3 regions of the Enterobacter sp. FW301-JW81 genome follow, and region 1 is predicted to be linked to each of the others. Evidence: predicted binding sites of a transcription regulator. Region 1 holds the regulator's gene; each other region holds the start of a gene.
The links. The regulator LexA, encoded in region 1, represses DNA repair genes until DNA is damaged. The targets are predictions, from matches to a motif close to TNCTGTATGTACATACAGNA.
Positions count from the first base shown of each region.

Region 2: a site for LexA is predicted at 1,756-1,775, ahead of sbmC (DNA gyrase inhibitor SbmC). Genes of this name have one in related genera too.
Region 3: a site for LexA is predicted at 2,996-3,015, ahead of umuD (translesion error-prone DNA polymerase V autoproteolytic subunit). Genes of this name have one in related genera too.

Region 1 is NZ_JBYTBA010000009.1:67,865-72,135, reverse strand. It holds gene plsB (glycerol-3-phosphate 1-O-acyltransferase PlsB) at 1-1,923, opposite strand, end outside; gene AC3WOK_RS22010 (diacylglycerol kinase) at 2,078-2,446, shown strand; gene lexA (transcriptional repressor LexA) at 2,555-3,163, shown strand; gene dinF (MATE family efflux transporter DinF) at 3,227-4,271, shown strand, end outside.
Region 2 is NZ_JBYTBA010000002.1:531,829-536,099, reverse strand. It holds gene AC3WOK_RS09390 (FUSC family protein) at 116-1,174, opposite strand; gene sbmC (DNA gyrase inhibitor SbmC) at 1,267-1,740, opposite strand; gene dacD (serine-type D-Ala-D-Ala carboxypeptidase DacD) at 1,860-3,026, opposite strand; gene sbcB (exodeoxyribonuclease I) at 3,225-4,271, shown strand, end outside.
Region 3 is NZ_JBYTBA010000001.1:752,098-756,368, forward strand. It holds gene tcp (methyl-accepting chemotaxis citrate transducer) at 1-1,442, opposite strand, end outside; gene AC3WOK_RS03660 (aldo/keto reductase family oxidoreductase) at 1,586-2,452, shown strand; gene AC3WOK_RS03665 (hypothetical protein) at 2,489-2,689, opposite strand; gene umuD (translesion error-prone DNA polymerase V autoproteolytic subunit) at 3,034-3,468, shown strand; gene umuC (translesion error-prone DNA polymerase V subunit UmuC) at 3,452-4,271, shown strand, end outside.

The DNA.
Region 1 (4,271 bases):
GTGACGCAATAGCTCCTGACGCGAGATGCGGCGATGCTGGGTGATGATGGCCGCCATGAGCGACGGCAGCATCAGCATATGGGTGATGTTGTTGCGGTAGTACGTCATCAGCACTGCCTGCTCGCGCGGCAGAATGATGATGTCGCCGATCGTGTCTTTTTCGACTTCAAACTTGTTCATCTGCAGCGCGTGATCGATAAGCTCACTGGCGGTCGCAGAAGGCACGGTTGAATCGACCGAATATGGCACGTTGCGCATCATATCCAGATAGCAATCCAGCTGTTCCGTCAGCTGTTCACGGGTCAGCGAGCGCTGGCGCGAAGCGAGAAGCGCCGTACAGCACAGGTTCATGGCGTTAGCCGCCCCGGCGTTGTTAATGCGCACCATCAACTCGGACGCAATGCCGTTGACCGTTGGCGTCAGCCAGGCCGGACGGATCGCTTCGATAGGGTCGATGGACTCGCGCCACTCCGGAACGTGATGGTTCAGATACGTCATCAGCGGCATCGGCTCGCCAAAGTTCACGTAGCCCTGGCCCAGGTTGCGTAACTTGCTCAGGCCGCGCAGCATCTGCGGCAGGCTCTCTTTCTCTTTGGTCGCACCGCGCAGCTCTTTGGCGTAAGTGCCCACTTCCATTACGTGCTCATAGCCAATGTAGATTGGCACCAGCGTGATGGGACGGGTTCCTCCGCGCAGCATGGCCTGAATGGTCATCGACAGCGTGCCGGTCTTAGGATCGAGCAGACGTCCGGTACGGGAACGGCCGCCCTCCACGAAGTACTCCACGGAATAGCCGCGGCTGAACAGCTCGCCGAGATATTCACGGAATACGGTGGAGTAGAGCTTGTTGCCCTTAAAGGTACGCCGGATAAAGAAGGCGCCCAGGCGGCGGAAAATCGGGCCTGCTGGCCAGAAGTTCAGGTTGATGCCGGCAGCGATGTGCGGCGGCACCAGCCCCTGGTGATAGAGGACATAGGAAAGAAGCAGGTAGTCCATGTGGCTGCGGTGGCAGGGAACATAGACAATTTCATGGCCATCGTGCGCCAGCTGACGTACGCGCTCGGCGTTATGAACGTTGATGCCCTGGTAGAGGCGGTTCCAGGTAAAGCCGAGAATACGATCGGAAAGGCGGATCATCTCGTAAGAGAAGTTCGCTGCAATCTCTTCCATCAGCGCAATGGCGTTCTGCTGGGCTTTCTCATGCGAAATTTTCTTGCTGCGCGCTTCGTCTTCTACGGCGCGGGCAATCGCTTTGGAAGCCAGCAGCTTGTTGAACAGATCCTGACGCGCCGGGAGGCGTGGCCCTACGGCAGCCAGGCGCTGACGGGCGAAGTGCATACGCGCCACGCGCGCCAGTTTTTGCGCGATGATCTTGTCGGTGCCGTGCTCGTCCGCCATTCGACGCAGCGAAACGGAAGGCGAGAAGCGCACAAAGCTGTCGCGTCCCAGCCAGGAGACCGCGAAGAATTTCTGGATGCCGTTAAGCATGCGCAGCGGTGGATTCTCTTCACCTTTTTCACGGCCCGGACGGCGACCAAACATCACCGATACCGGCACCATCTGCACATCCAGGTCAGGATTGCTGCGGTGCAGGTCGAGATAGTCATGGAACAGCTTGATGGACTCTTCTTTTGGCGTGTAATAGGTAAACACGCGAGGTCCGCCATGAATGAACACGTAGCGCGGCAGCAGGGTGCCGTCAACTTCCAGCGGTTCAAGCGGGTCAGGTAGGTCATGCGCCAGACACTGGGCGCGAAGCGTCAGTAAGTCTGCCTTCGAGTTATAAGGCAAAACGTACATAATAGGACGCGACGTATCGAGCCCCAATTCCAGCGCGGGTTCTGCTGGGATAGACTTGCTTTTTACCAGGATGCTTAATGGTAAATTAAGTAATTTGTAGTAAATTCGTGGCCAGCCGGACATAAACGATGTAAAGCCTCTGGTTAATAATGCAATTGCGGCGCAAGGATAACAGAAAGCGCGCAAAATTTCTGTTGTTACCCGTCATACTTCAAGCGGCAGCGAAACGCGCTACAGCTATAGTTACTGACGCTATTTCCAATAAAAGGTTCTTTTAATGGCCAATAATACCACTGGGTTAACTCGAATCATCAAAGCCGCCGGCTATTCCTGGAAAGGTTTCCGCGCCGCGTGGATCAATGAAGCCGCTTTTCGCCAGGAGGGCGTCGCCGCTATCATCGCGGTGATTATCGCCTGTTTCCTTGATGTTGATGCAATAACACGCGTACTTCTGATCGGCTCCGTGCTTCTGGTGATGATAGTGGAAATTCTTAATAGCGCTATTGAGGCTGTTGTTGACCGTATCGGCTCTGATTTCCACGAACTCGCTGGCCGGGCAAAAGACATGGGCTCTGCTGCCGTGCTGCTGTCAATTATTACTGCCGTTATCACCTGGGTCACGCTGCTTTGGTCACATTTCCGATGAGCCTCGAGGAATAATTAAGTCCCTGGTTTTTTGTGCAGTTTTTGGTTCCAAAATCGCCTTTGACTGTATATACTCACAGCATAACTGTATATACACCCAGGGGGCGGAATGAAAGCGTTAACGACCAGGCAGCAAGAGGTGTTTGATCTCATCCGGGATCATATCGGCCAGACGGGTATGCCACCCACGCGTGCGGAAATCGCGCAGCGTCTGGGCTTCCGTTCTCCGAATGCTGCCGAAGAACACCTGAAAGCGCTGGCACGTAAGGGCGTGATTGAGATTGTTTCGGGCGCGTCACGTGGTATCCGCCTGCTGGTGGAAGAAGAGACGGGCATTCCGCTGGTGGGGCGCGTTGCTGCGGGTGAGCCTTTACTGGCACAGCAGCATATTGAAGGCCACTATCAGGTCGATCCAGCCATGTTCAAACCGAGCGCTGATTTCCTGCTGCGCGTAAGCGGTATGTCAATGAAAGACATCGGTATTCTTGACGGCGATCTGCTTGCGGTTCACAAAACGCAGGATGTGCGCAACGGCCAGGTCGTGGTCGCACGCATCGATGACGAAGTCACCGTCAAGCGCCTTAAAAAGCAGGGTAACACCGTCCAGCTGTTGCCTGAAAACAACGAGTTCTCCCCGATTGTGGTGGATCTCCGTGAACATAACTTCTCTATCGAAGGACTGGCGGTTGGGGTTATTCGCAACGGTGAATGGCTTTAATCTCTTCCTGACAGGCTACGGCTCCGCTGTAGCCTGATTCATTTTCTGCTCCCGGTATTTTTCATGTCACTGCTGACGGCATCCGATAAGGCATTGTGGCGTCTTGCTCTGCCAATGATTTTCTCCAATATCACCGTGCCCTTGCTGGGTCTGGTCGATACTGCCGTTATTGGTCATCTTGATTCGCCTGTTTATCTTGGCGGCGTGGCGATTGGCGCGACGGCAACCAGCTTCCTGTTTATGCTGCTGCTCTTTTTGCGCATGAGCACCACCGGACTGACCGCACAGGCTTATGGCGCAAAAGATCCGCTGCGTCTGGCTCGCGCGCTGGTGCAGCCGCTGATACTTGCGCTTGGCGCGGGGGCGTTAATCGTTTTACTGCGCGCTCCCCTGATTGACCTTGCGCTTCATATCGTTGGCGGCAGCGAAGCGGTACTGGAGCAGGCGCGACGTTTTCTTGAAATCCGCTGGCTCAGCGCGCCCGCCTCGCTGGCTAACCTGGTTCTGCTGGGCTGGCTCCTGGGCGTACAGTACGCCCGTGCACCGGTGATTTTGCTGGTAGTGGGTAACCTTCTCAACATCGTGCTGGATATCTGGCTGGTGATGGGTCTGCATATGAACGTGCAGGGTGCGGCACTGGCGACCGCGATTGCAGAATACGGAACCTTTATTATTGGTTTGTGGATGGTCTGGCGCGTTCTGGCGATGCGCGGGATCTCCCTTGCGCTGCTTAAAACCGCCTGGCGCGGGAATATCCGTAAGCTGCTGGCGCTCAACCGTGACATCATGCTGCGCTCGCTGCTTCTTCAGCTCTGTTTCGGCGCGCTGACGGTTTTCGGGGCCCGGCTGGGGCCCGAAATCGTCGCGGTCAACGCGGTATTGATGACGCTTCTGACCTTTACCGCCTACGCGCTGGACGGCTTTGCCTATGCGGTTGAAGCGCATTCTGGGCAGGCGTATGGCGCGCGCGAAAGCGGGCAGCTACAGGATGTCTGGCGGGCAGCCTGCCGTCAGTCGGGACTGGTCGCGCTGGCGTTTGGTCTGGTTTATGCCTGTTTTGGCGAGCAGATTGTGGCGTTACTCACCTCTCTTTCTTCACTGCGCGAGC
Region 2 (4,271 bases), on a different contig from region 1:
CGTTAAGGCAACCGTTGTAACAGACAGCGGCTGCGAATGACAATGAGTATATCGTTTAAATCTATCATAACCCCAATTGCTGCTGAATCGAAGCAGCAGGCGTCACATACGCCTTTTATTTGCGCAGCGCCCGGCAAATAAGATGCGATAGCAGCTCAAGCTGACGCGCCAGTTCCATACTCAGCCAGACATAGCCGTGAATAGGTGTTTCTGCCACGTTATCGCTCTGGCGTTCATTGATTAACTGCTTCAGCTCCGCAACGATCTCATTCAGCCGCTCGCTGTTCGCCAGTATCGGCTGCGGGTTACCTTCATAGAGCGCGTGTGCGATGGTCAACAGCGTTTGCTGCGTCATCTGCTGGGTCTCTTTGAGGGTCTGCGCGTTAAGCATCAGCAGATGGCTGGGGCGCGAGGCCCAGTGCGCGTTGATCTGCAGTTCAAGCATGCAGACCAGGTTGCGGCTTACCGTCTGGATGGCTTCGAAAATTGCTTTCTGAATATGGGTTTCTTTGCTGGCGGGGGTGATCAGGCCGCGCATTTTGACCACGTCGTTGAGGATCGTTTGCAGATGCTTTTCCAGCCGGGGACGCTCAACCAGGTTGGGAGAAAAACCGGCCTGATAGACGCGGTTAAATGCGGTAACGTAGTTGGCCATCTGAATGCGCCAGTGCAGAAAAGCACGCTGCGGCCAGATACCGGTAAAGAGCATGGCCAGCAGTGACCCCAGAATGACATCCCCGCTTCGCCACAGCGCGGTGGTCATATCTCCGGCGGGCGCACCAACCACCACCGCGAGAGTAATCCCAATCAGCAGCGCCTGATACGGTCTTTTGCCCAATGCCAGCCAGCCGCACAGGAACATAGCGGCACCGCACCATGCCAGCATAACTGGAAACGATATAAGCTCCAGCTTCAGGGCGATAAGCCCAAGCGCCGAGCCTAAAACGGTCCCGCCAATTCGCTCGAAGGCGCGCGGAACAACGTTTCCCCAAAACGAGATGGGCCCCATCACCACCACCAGCGTGATCAGCGGCCACGTCCCTTCCGGAACATCCAGCATGCGGACCAGGACAAACGTCAACACGAACGCCAGCGCGATGCGACATCCATGCACCACGCGGTAGTGTTTGTACAAGCGAATTTCAAAAGGGGTTAATGATTTGTCGGGACGCACACCCGCTCTCCAGCTACACGGCAAATCACAATTGTACTGTGTTTTCAGCCGGGCGGATCGCTTCCGGCTGAAAAACCCTTCATTTAGCAGGCTTAAACCGTTTTATGCTCTACTGCGATGTACATTTCGATATCCCAGAAGCCGTCTGCATTGCCGTCGTTGAGATAGCGCTCGAAGCAGGGCTTAAGCGCCATCTGGTACTTATTGTCCTGCAGGAGGGAATTAAAGAACTGATACCAAGGCGTGGCGAAGTCGTAGTTTTCCACGCGCGCCGTCGCCACGGCATAATCCCCGGCCGCGATTTCCGTCATCATGACGCCTTCGCTGTTTTCCGGGATAACGAAATCATCCGGTACCGTGACGGCCGTGTCGCAGCGCAGTTTTTCTGCCGGGACCTCATCCGGGTTATCGTAGTAGACCGCAACCCACTCCAGTGGCTCAATGTGACGCCCGTCGACCCACATCACCAGCTGTTCAAAACCCTGTTTTACCGTGTGTTCCCACGGCCCGACCAAATGAAAACCGGCAATCTTACGTTTCTGTTGCTGCTTAATGCTGTAGTCCATGCTGCCTCCATTTATCACTGTATATTTATACACTATAAAGCGAATTCTGGCCGATCGGCAAACGTGAAGTGTTTATTATGTGAGCAGACTCGCAACCCTGCCAGTCTGCTCAGCAGCAGTTAAAGCGTGTGGTGCAGATAGTCGCTCATGCGGGAGAACAGGCCGCCTTTATCAACGGCCTCCAGCGTCACCAGCGGCCAGTGGGCTACCACCTTGTCGCGGTCATAGAGCTGGATCTCACCGACCCGCTGATGCGCGGCAATTGGCGCTTCCAGCTCTTTTTTATCCAGCACGTATTTGGCTTTGATATTCGGCACTTCCGCTTTCGGCAGGGCCAGCCAGAAGTCCTGGTCGGTGCCCAGCTTCACCTGCTCCTTATCGCCGTACCAGATACGCTCTGTCCCCACTTTTTTACCGTTGTGCAGGATCTGCACCGTATCGAAATTCTGCTGCCCCCAGTGCAGGAGTTTCCGGGCCTGGTCCTCGCGCCCTTTCGGGCTGTCCGCCCCCATTACCACCGCAATCAAGCGACGCTGGCCGTCAACGGCGGACGCAATCAGGTTAAAGCCTGCCCCCGAGGTATGCCCCGTTTTAAGACCGTCCACGTTCATGGTTTTATCCCACAGCAGGCCGTTGCGGTTTTGCTGGGTGATCCCATTCCACGTGAGGCTCTTTTCGCTGTACATATGGTAAAACTCAGGCTCGCCGTGAATGATGGCCCGGGAGAGTACGGCCAGGTCATAAGCCGAGCTGTGCTGGCCCGGCGCGTCCAGCCCGTGGACGGTTTCAAAGTGCGTATCGCGCAGGTTTAGCTTTTGCACGTAGTCGTTCATCATCTTCACAAACTGCGGCTGGCCGCCCGCCACGTGATCTGCCAGCGCCACGCAGGCATCGTTACCGGAATCGACAATCAGACCGCGGCTCAGATCGCGCACGGAGACGCGATCGCCCTCTTTCAGGAACATCAGCGACGAACCGTCAAAAACCGGGTTGCCTTTTGCCCAGGCATCACGTCCTACGGTGACAATGTCGTCCGGCGTAATGCGATGGCTATCAATGGCCCGATCCACCACATAGCCCGTCATCAGCTTGGTCAGGCTCGCCGGATTACGTTGTTGATGTTCGTTGCCCGCCGTTAAGATCTGACCAGTCGTGTAATCCATCAGCACCCAGGAGCCAGCCTGAATGGCCGGAGGCTGCGGCGAAAAATCCAGCGGTTCGGCCGCAAAAGCAGATGAGACACTCGAAGCGAGTAAAGAAACAGCAATAAACAGACGGCGTTTCAACGGTATATCCTCAGGTCATTAAAAATCGATGACCTTTTTACGGGAGTTCTGATGTCGTTACCTGGCTTAATTGCAAAAAAATGTGACAGGACGCAGATTTTCCGCTGAAGCTGCCGCGCAAATTTGTGTCACAACGGTGCTTTTTATTCGGTCTGGCCCGCGCGATCGTTTACCATAGTCACGTCATTTTTTAACAGGATGGTATTACTGGTGTCTGACTCTGCCGCACGCCCGACTTTTTTGTTCCACGACTACGAAACCTTTGGCACTCACCCGGCGCTGGACCGACCGGCGCAGTTTGCCGCCATCCGCACCGACGACGAATTCAACATCATTGGCGAGCCTGAGGTCTTCTACTGTAAGCCCGCTGATGACTACCTGCCGCAGCCGGGCGCGGTCATGGTCACCGGGATCACGCCGCAGGAAGCGCGGGAAAAAGGCCTTAGCGAGGCGGAGTTCGCCCGCCGCATCCACGATCTGTTCACCGTCCCCCATACCTGCGTGGTCGGTTACAACAACATCCGTTTCGATGACGAAGTGACGCGCAACATCTTTTATCGCAACTTCTACGATCCCTACGCCTGGAGCTGGCAGAACCGCAATTCGCGCTGGGATTTACTCGACATCATGCGCGCCTGCTATGCCCTGCGTCCTGAAGGCATCAACTGGCCGGAAAATGAGGAAGGGCTGACGAGCTTCCGGCTGGAGCACCTGACGCGCGCCAACGGTATCGAGCACAGCAATGCCCACGACGCGATGGCGGACGTCTATGCCACCATTGCCATGGCGAGGCTGGTGAAAAGCGCGCAGCCAAGGCTGTTTGAGTATCTGCTGAGCCACCGCAGCAAGCAGAAATTGACCACGCTGATTGACGTGCCGCAGATGAAGCCGCTGGTGCATATTTCCGGCATGTTTGGCGCCTGGCGCGGCAATACCAGCTGGGTCGCACCGCTGGCGTGGCATCCGGACAACCGTAATGCGGTCATCATGGTGGATTTAGCCGGCGACATTTCGCCGCTGCTGGAGCTCGACAGCGATACCCTGCGCGAGCGGCTTTACACCCCGAAAAATGAACTCGGCGATCTGCCTGCGGTGCCGGTCAAACTGGTGCATATCAATAAATGCCCGGTACTGGCGCAGGCGAATACGCTGCGCCCGGAAGATGCCGACAGGCTGGGCATTAACCGACAGCACTGCCTTGATAACCTGAAAGTGCTGCGGGAAAACCCGCAGGTGCGCGAGAAA
Region 3 (4,271 bases), on a different contig from region 1:
TCCATCTGCGAAACGGCCAGGCTCACCTGCTCAATACCCCGGCTCTGCTCGTCAGAGGCCGATGAAATCTCGCCCATAATATCGGTCACGCGGGTCACGGCGGCGACAATCTCCTTCATGGTGGTGCCGGCCTCGCTAACCTGCTCAGAACCGGTATTCACCCGGCTGACGGAATTCTCGATAAGCCCTTTGATCTCTTTCGCCGCCTGCGCGCTGCGGCTCGCCAGCGTGCGGACTTCGCCCGCGACCACCGCAAAGCCACGACCCTGCTCCCCGGCGCGTGCGGCTTCCACCGCCGCGTTAAGCGCCAGAATGTTCGTCTGGAACGCGATGCTGTCAATCACGCCGGTAATATGCGCAATTTGCTGCGAACTGTCGGCAATTTCGGTCATGGTGCGAACCACGTTATCCACCACCTGACCGCCGCGCGCGGCCGTTTCAGAGGCGTTCTTCGCCAGCAGCGTAGCCTGACGGGCGTTATCGGAGTTTTGCTTAACCGTCGCCGTCAGCTCTTCCATACTGGCGGCGGTCTCTTCGAGCGAGGCCGCCTGCTGCTCGGTGCGGGCGGAAAGATCGTTGCTTCCTGCGGCAATTTCGCCTGCGCCGGTGTAGATGGAATCGGTGCTTCCGCGTACGGCGCTGACGGTGGTCACCAGCGACTGCTGCATCTCATGCAGGCCGGCGGCCAGCTGACCCATCTCGTTGCGACCAGAGATTGCGATATCCTGCGTCAGGTCGCCCCCTGCAATGGCGCGAATATGGTTCATAATGGAGTGGAGTGGTTTTAACAGCAGGTGTTGTAAACCCTGCCAGATGACCACCAGCACCGCGATAACGGCCAGCAAAATCGCCGCCAGCGTCCACTGCATCTGCGTGAAGCTGCTCTGGTTCTCTTCGGTTGCGGCCTTCAGCAGGGTATTGTTTTCGGCGCGCCAGCGGTTATAGACCGCTTCCATATCGTCCTGCGCCTGCTGCGCGTCCAGATCGCCGTAGGCCTGGTAGTTGTCGGCGCGCAGATACTCAATCGACAAACGCATCACTTCGTGCATCTGGTTCCAGGACTTCTGCATCTCGTCGGTTAATGCCGCCTCCTGGCCCTTAACCTGCGGCAGCTTCTGCCACTCTTTGTTATAGGCTTCGGCTTTTGCCAGCGAGTCACCTGCGGTGCCAAGCAATTTATTGATCGCCGCAAGGGAAGCCGGATCGCGCTGGTTTTTCAGGTAGCGGATCGCCACGCGGGTCACGGTGACGCGCGTTTTCACCAGCGTGTTCACGCTGTCGCTCAGGCTTTCCTGCTGGGCATTGAGCACGCCGGAATTCTGGAAGTTATGGCGATCGTTGCTGACGGCAGAGTAGAACAACCCTCCCGTGACAACTTGCAACAGACAGAATATGGTGAGGGCAAAGATAATACCGGTAATCACGTGCAGATTTTTCAGCATAGCGGTCGTCCGTTAGGGAAAATGCAGGGGTACATCATTACTATCGTCGTAGAGAATTTAAACTTTAATTAACTTGCGCTTAACTACGGGGTCCTTGAAGGAACCCGTTGTAAATCCGGATCATTTTTATGAGGAAGGTCAGCATGAGCAGCATTGATAAAAGCGGGACGTACGCGCTCGGAACGCGGACGGTTAAACGACTGGGCTATGGCGCGATGCAGCTGGCGGGGCCGGGCGTCTTTGGGCCTCCGAAGGATAAGCAGGCCGCGCTGGAGGTGTTACGCGAAGCCGTGGCGGCGGGGGTGAACCACATTGATACCAGTGATTTTTATGGCCCTCACGTGACTAACCAATTGATCCGCGAGGCGCTTCATCCTTACCGGGACGATCTGACGCTCGTCACCAAAATCGGTGCCCGTCGCGACAGCAAAGGCGCCTGGCTGCCGGCATTCTCCGCCCAGGAACTGACTCAGGCGGTGCATGACAACCTGCGTAATCTGCGGCTTGACGTGCTGGACGTGGTGAATCTGCGGATCATGTTTAGCGCGCACGGGCCGGCGGAAGGGTCGATTGCTGAACCGCTTTCCACCCTGGCTGAATTACAGCAGCAGGGGCTGGTGCGGCATATTGGCTTGAGCAACGTCACGGCCACCCAGGTCGCGGAGGCGCAGAAGATGGTGCCGGTGGTGTGCGTGCAGAACATGTACAACATTGTGAACCGGGGCGACGACGCGCTGGTGGATCTGCTGGCGCAGCAGGGGATTGCCTATGTGCCATTCTTCCCGCTGGGGGGCTTTACGCCGCTGCAGTCTTCCGGGCTCCAGGCTGTTGCCGACTCGCTGGGCGCAACGGAAATGCAGGTTGCGCTGGCATGGCTGCTGCAACGCTCCCCGAATATCCTGCTGATCCCGGGGACCTCTTCCGTGGCGCATCTGCGGCAAAACCTTGCGGCAGGCGAGCTGCGGTTACCGCCTGAAGCCCTGGAAACGCTGAATTCGCTGATGGACTGATTGTGACAGACGCAAGGCCCGAAGGGCTTTGCGTGCTTATGGTCCTGTCTGACTTTTCTGTCTGTGAAGCGCTAATGCTTCCGCCACGATCTCCTGCTTGCTCTTACGCGTCTCAAAGGCGGTGATTCTGATGTACTCCATCAGGTCGGGATCGATGCGGGCGCTCAACATCCTGAGATCGGCCTCCTTTGCCACACCGCGTGCAACGCGCTTGTCTGGATAATCACGGGCTGGCATAGAAAACGGTCTCCAGTAAGTCTTGTTAATTTGTGCTCTAAAATATGCTTCTATCTGACTTTAAAGTCAATATGAAGTGAGATTGTAGTGATTTAATTTTATGCGTATTCATTTTTTGTAAGTGATAAATAAGTCATTAATTTATGACTTTAAAATGACTTGTGCCAGGAGGGCTACTCACGCTAACCAGGAAGAACCATGAGGCGCGTTCCGGACAGAGGATGCAGCTAAATTAAATCCGCTCAAACTTCAACGCGTTTGGGTTCGCCTCCGGAAATGACCTTGATCCCTGGCCATAATCCGTAATACTGTATTTATATACAGTATCTGGCGAGAAAGGCATTATGGACACTCTCTTTTCTTATCATCCAAACCAATGCATTGAATTACCTTTATTTTTAGAGCGTGTTGCCTGTGGTTTCCCCAGCCCGGCGCAGGATTATGTGGAGGATCGTCTCGATCTTAACCGGCTGGCAGTGAGACACCCCAGTGCGACCTATTTTATCAAGGTGAGTGGAGATTCCATGATTGGGGCGGGGATCGGCGACGGCGATCTGCTGGTGGTTGACCGTTCGTTAAACGCCGAACACGGGGATATCGTCGTTGCGTCGGTCGCCGGTGAGTTTACGGTGAAAGAGCTGCAGACCCGTCCGGTGCTGAGACTTCTGCCACATAATACCCGCTATCAGCCGATTACCTTTCAGTCCGAAGAGGAGCTGCAAATCTTCGGTGTTGTCACCCACACCCTCAAAACGCATAAACATGTTCGCGCTGGTTGATGTGAACAGCTTCTACGCCTCCTGCGAGAAGGTGTTCCGCCCCGATCTGGAGGGGAAGCCCATCGTGGTGGTTTCCAATAACGACGGCTGCATTATTTCCCTGTCGCGGGAGGCAAAGCAGTTCGGTATAAAAATGGGTGAGCCGTATTTTAAGTTCAAAGAGAAAGGCTATCCGTCGCGGGTTTACGTCTTTAGCTCGAACTATGCGCTGTATGCCGATCTCAGCAGTCGGGTGATGCAGACGCTGACCGATCTCGCCCCGGCAATAGAGATTTACTCGATTGACGAGGCGTTCGTGAACGTGTCAGGGGTCAGTCACTGCATGTCGCTGGAAGCGTTTGGTCACCAGATGCGCACGCAGGTCTTTAAAAATACGGGCTTAACCGTTGGCGTCGGCATTGCCCCGACAAAAACGCTGGCCAAGCTGGCTAACTATGCGGCGAAGCGATGGGCCGGCACCGGCGGCGTGGTCGATCTGTCGGGTCGCGAGCGGCAGCGTAAGCTGCTGGCAAACGTTGCGGTAGAGGAGGTGTGGGGCGTAGGGCGGCGCATCACGAAAAAGCTTAACGCAATGGGGATTACCACGGCGCTGGATCTGGCGGATGCGTCCTCATGGGTCATTCGCAAACATTTTAACGTGGTGCTGGAACGCACGGCGCGCGAGCTTCGCGGCGAGCCCTGCCTTGGCCTGGAAGAGTTCACCCCCACGAAGCAGCAAATTATCTGTAGCCGTTCGTTTGGACACCGCATTACCCAATATGAAGAGATGCATCAGGCGATTTGCGCCTACGCGGAGCGGGCAG